2 regions of the Clostridium sp. DJ247 genome follow, and region 2 is predicted to be linked to the other one. Evidence: riboswitches for the same ligand, from Rfam matches in the RefSeq annotation. Region 2 holds a riboswitch; the other holds the start of a gene.

Region 1 (2,210 bases), on a different contig from region 2:
GTTGCTTCAATAATGGGAGAAAATGAAGAAGAATGGACTAAGCTAGCTAAAATGGTTACAGAAGTTGGTGCAGACATAATAGAATGTAATTTTTCTTGTCCTCAAATGATAAGTGATGCTATGGGTGCTGATGTTGGACAAAATTCAGAATTAGTAAAAAAATATTGCGAAGCTACAAGAAAAGGAACTCATTTACCAATATTGGCAAAGATGACACCTAATGTTGGAGATATGGTGGAACCAGCAGTAGCATCTATAGAAGGAGGAGCAACTGGACTAGCTGCAATTAATACTATAAAAAGTATTACAAGAATAAATTTAGATAATTTTTCTCCATACCCAATTATTAATGGAAAATCCTCTGTATCAGGATATTCTGGAAAGGCTGTAAAACCAATAGCGCTTAGGTTTATAAATGATTTAGCTAAAAGTCCAAAATTAAAAAATATACCTATAAGTGGTATGGGGGGAATAGAAACTTGGGAAGATGCTGTAGAATTTATACTTTTAGGGTCTTCTAATCTCCAAATCACTACAGCAGTTATGCAGTATGGTTATAGAATTATAAATGATTTAATAAGTGGACTATCTTATTTTATGGATGAAAAAGGTATAGATAAAGTAGAAGAATTGGTAGGGTTAGCACTAAATAATGTAGTTTCTACAGATAAGCTAGATAGAGATTATATAATATATCCTGACTTCCAAGAGGATACTTGTGTAGGATGCGGAAGATGTTATATATCATGCTATGATGGTGGACATCAAGCTATAGAGTGGGATTATGAAAATAGAAAACCTTTATTACTTAGAGATAAATGTGTTGGATGTCATCTTTGTGGCAATGTATGTCCTGTAAATTCAATTACTTCTGGAGATAAAGTTTATAAAGAAGCAGCTATTTAAATACTTTTTGAGCTTATTATAATGCTTGACTAGTAAGTGCTGTAGCATTAGGGAAAATTACTGTAAAGTACTAATGATTTAAATATTTGTTTATTAACTAATGTAAGAGAAGGAGTTCTAATAAGTTTCCAATACTCTTAAAAATGAAACTTTACAAAAAAATATTGACATAAAAGTATATTATATTTATAATTAAAACAATAAAAAACAAGTTAATATTAATCGCTAACTTATCAAGAGTGGTGGAGGGACTGGCCCTATGAAACCCAGCAACCTGTATTATTTTAATACAAAGGTGCTAACTCCTGCAGCAGCCTTAGCAGCTGAAAGATGAGAAATTCTAGAATAGCTTTTTGAGCTGGAGGTTTTTCTCCAGCTTTAATTTTTTATTATGTTTCCATAATAAAAAGTAAAAATTTTATTAAATAGTATTTGTAACAAATGTAAAGCTCTTACACAAAAATTATTCAAAATTTAAGGAGGATTTATTTATGAAAAAGATCGCGGCAATTTTGGTATCATCAACATTAATTCTTGGACTAGCAGCATGCGGAGCAAAACAAGACTCTAGTACTTCAACAACTGCAGCAAATGATAAAAAGACTATAGTTGTGGGAGCAACACCAGTTCCAGCTGGGGAAGTTTTAAAGGAGGTAAAGCCTTTATTAGAAAAAAAAGGATATAAACTTGAAATAAAGGAATTTACAGATTATATAATCCCAAATACTTCTTTAGCATCTGGAGATTTAGATGCAAATATGTATCAGCATACTCCATTCCTTGAAAACTTTAATAAAGAAAAACACACAGATTTAGTTCCAGTTACAAAAGTATATCTTCCACCACTTGGTGTTTATTCAAAGACTGTTAAGAATATTCAGGATGTAAAACAAGGTGCAACAATAGCGGTACCTAACGATCCTACAAATGAAACAAGAGCTTTAAGATTACTAGAAAAAAGTGGTTTAATAAAGTTAAAGAGCGGAGACATTTTAACTAAATTAGACTTGATAGAAAATAAAAAAGGAATTCAAATTAAGGAATTAGATGCACCACAATTACCAAGGGTACTAGGAGAAGTAGATTTAGCAGTAATAAATGCTAATTATGCGTTAGATGCTAAATTAAACCCATCAAAAGATGCAATTTTATTAGAAGATAAGAATTCACAATATGTGAATGTATTGGCAACAAGAAAAGAAGATAAAGACAAGCCTTATGTTAAAGCACTTTCAGAAGCTTTAACTTCACCAGAAATTAAAAAATTCATTGAAGAAAAATATAAGGGCAGCGTAATTCCTGCA
Region 2 (2,210 bases):
CGGGAGCTATACGTTCCTTTTCTTCTTTTATATATTCTTCAACTTCTTTTTCTTTTCCAACAACCTCTCCTAATGTTCTAAGCCAGCTGTCCATACCAGCAATTCCATGAGGCTGCAAAGATTTCACATAAGGAACTCCATATTTTTGTTCTAATCCATTACCGAAGTAACCTCCTAAAGTACTACATATGCTTATAGTAGCTGCGGCTTCAGACATCCTTGATATTTCCTCAATTGTACTAAATGGTATTCCAAACTGTGGTACAAGACCCAAGCAAGCAAAAATTTCAGTTATAGTATCTCTAGCACTTCCATTAAAATTAATCATATTTACTAATTCTGGACGTTTTTTTTCAGGTGCCTTTACTATACGTGTTAACACAGCATGAAATGCTGCATCAAAACCTGAAGCCCAAATTTGAGATCTAAATCCTTCACAGAAAACTGGTACTACTGGAATACCTATCTCTTTTTCTACCTCTTGTAAGATACTCTCAACATCATCACCAATAATACCTGAGGCGCAGGAGGTAGTTACAAATATAGCCTTAGGATTAAATCTCTTATAAGCTTCTCTTACTCCTTCCTTAAGCTTTTCAGATCCACCAAAAACAGTGCTACCTTCTGTCATATTAGTGTTAACAACCTTAACATTATCATGTTCCCAATTTCTAATATTTTCTCCCCATTGATAATTAGTATTTTCTCCTATAACATCAGCAGCACATCCAATGGGAGCATGATTTACAATAGCTGCATCTACTATGCGGGATAAATATCCTTGTGCACAACCCGAACTACAATTGGTGGTCTGACTAAAGCATCTCTTCCCATTTTTTAAACAACCTTCTTTAGATTGTTGTACTAAATCTTTTATAGTGCCTTTGTATCCAACAATTGATTTAAGTCTATTTTCTCTAATAGGTGCTTCCGCACGCTGCAAATTAATTGTCATTCTTTTTCCCCCTATTTTTATATATTTTATAAAATAAAATTTATATTCAATAAATACTTACGTAGTTTTTTATTTAAGTTCTCCAGTATAATATGGATTTAAGTCATTAGTGAATAACTCCTCTGCTTTTACTTGACCTGGAACTTCAAAGTTAGCTAATTTATTTTTTTCTGCTAACTTAATCCAAAAATCAATTTGTTCTGGTTTAATCCATTTTTGATCAGGGTATACATTTCCAGCTACATCCTTTTCACTGGCACCCTTTTAGGTTACTTTACTCTCACGCTTCATAGCCAGTATTTCTACTACGCATTGTGATTGGCTACAAGACTTCTTGGTAATTACCTTCACTGGACTTTCACCAGTTAGCATGTTCCAGCTTTGCTGGATGCACAAATAATAAAAGCTAAACTCTCACATTATGAGAATTTAGCCTCTAGTTTTCTAGTCAACTTAATCCTTAAACATTATTCAATATAAAAAACCTTCTTATAGATAAGTTACAAGAAGGTTTTAATCTCTCCTAGTTCCTCATCTTCCAAGTATATACCTGCTGGAATTAGCACCTTTGAATAAATTCAGGTTGCTGGGCATCTTAGGGCCAGTCCCTACGCCTCTCTAGATAAGAAAATAGCTAATACTTCATTACAATTGGCTACTTAAATTAAACTACTAAGCACTAGCACTTATTGCCGTAGTATAAATTTTCTCTAACAGAGTAAGTGCACCACGGTACCCAACATATGAACGGGATAGAACAACTTCATATGATGCTGGGAAACTAACTTCAACTATGGAACCTTTCAACTCCTTAGCTAAATCTCGCTCCCAAGTAGTACCAAAGATAATTGGAGGTTTATGACCAAAATCTGCTTGACGAATTTTTTGGTGAATTCTATAGGTATCTTCCTCAAATTCAACATCCGTTGAAACATCTTCTGCAATATTTTTATACTGTTCACGTATTAATTCTTTATATTCCTCAGGTGGGTTTTCTGTAATAATCTGTTTTCCTGGAATTAAACCCAATTGGTTTACTAAAAATTTAGTTAACGCAAGGTTATAAGCACTATCACTGATAACCGCAAACTTTGCCGGTAGTCCCCACCAATATTCAGCATAGAAATCTGAAAAATCTTCTAAATAACGATAATAACTGGCTTCTTCTTTTTCAATAAAACTTTCTGCCTTTACAGAATCAAGTCCAGCAAATTCAACCACCTTACGTAGGAAGGAAGTAGTTTCCTTTGCTCCA

Evidence for each region. Region 2 has a riboswitch for S-adenosylmethionine ahead of HGI79_RS22780 (ABC transporter substrate-binding protein). Riboswitches for the same ligand answer to the same signal wherever they lie in the genome.
Region 1: it holds a riboswitch for S-adenosylmethionine, as region 2 does, so the genes downstream of both, HGI79_RS19155 (MetQ/NlpA family ABC transporter substrate-binding protein) here and HGI79_RS22780 (ABC transporter substrate-binding protein) in region 2, are expected to answer to the same signal.

Annotation. Positions count from the first base shown of each region.
Region 1 covers NZ_JABAIW010000062.1:21,926-24,135, forward strand. Annotated here, with positions in the region: gene preA (NAD-dependent dihydropyrimidine dehydrogenase subunit PreA) at 1-906, shown strand, start outside; SAM riboswitch class I at 1,134-1,243, shown strand; gene HGI79_RS19155 (MetQ/NlpA family ABC transporter substrate-binding protein) at 1,398-2,210, shown strand, end outside.
Region 2 covers NZ_JABAIW010000022.1:14,590-16,799, forward strand. Annotated here, with positions in the region: gene HGI79_RS10465 (nitrogenase component 1) at 1-955, opposite strand, end outside; partial or broken gene HGI79_RS22780 (ABC transporter substrate-binding protein) at 1,025-1,204, opposite strand; SAM riboswitch class I at 1,484-1,584, opposite strand; gene HGI79_RS10470 (nitrogenase component 1) at 1,628-2,210, opposite strand, start outside.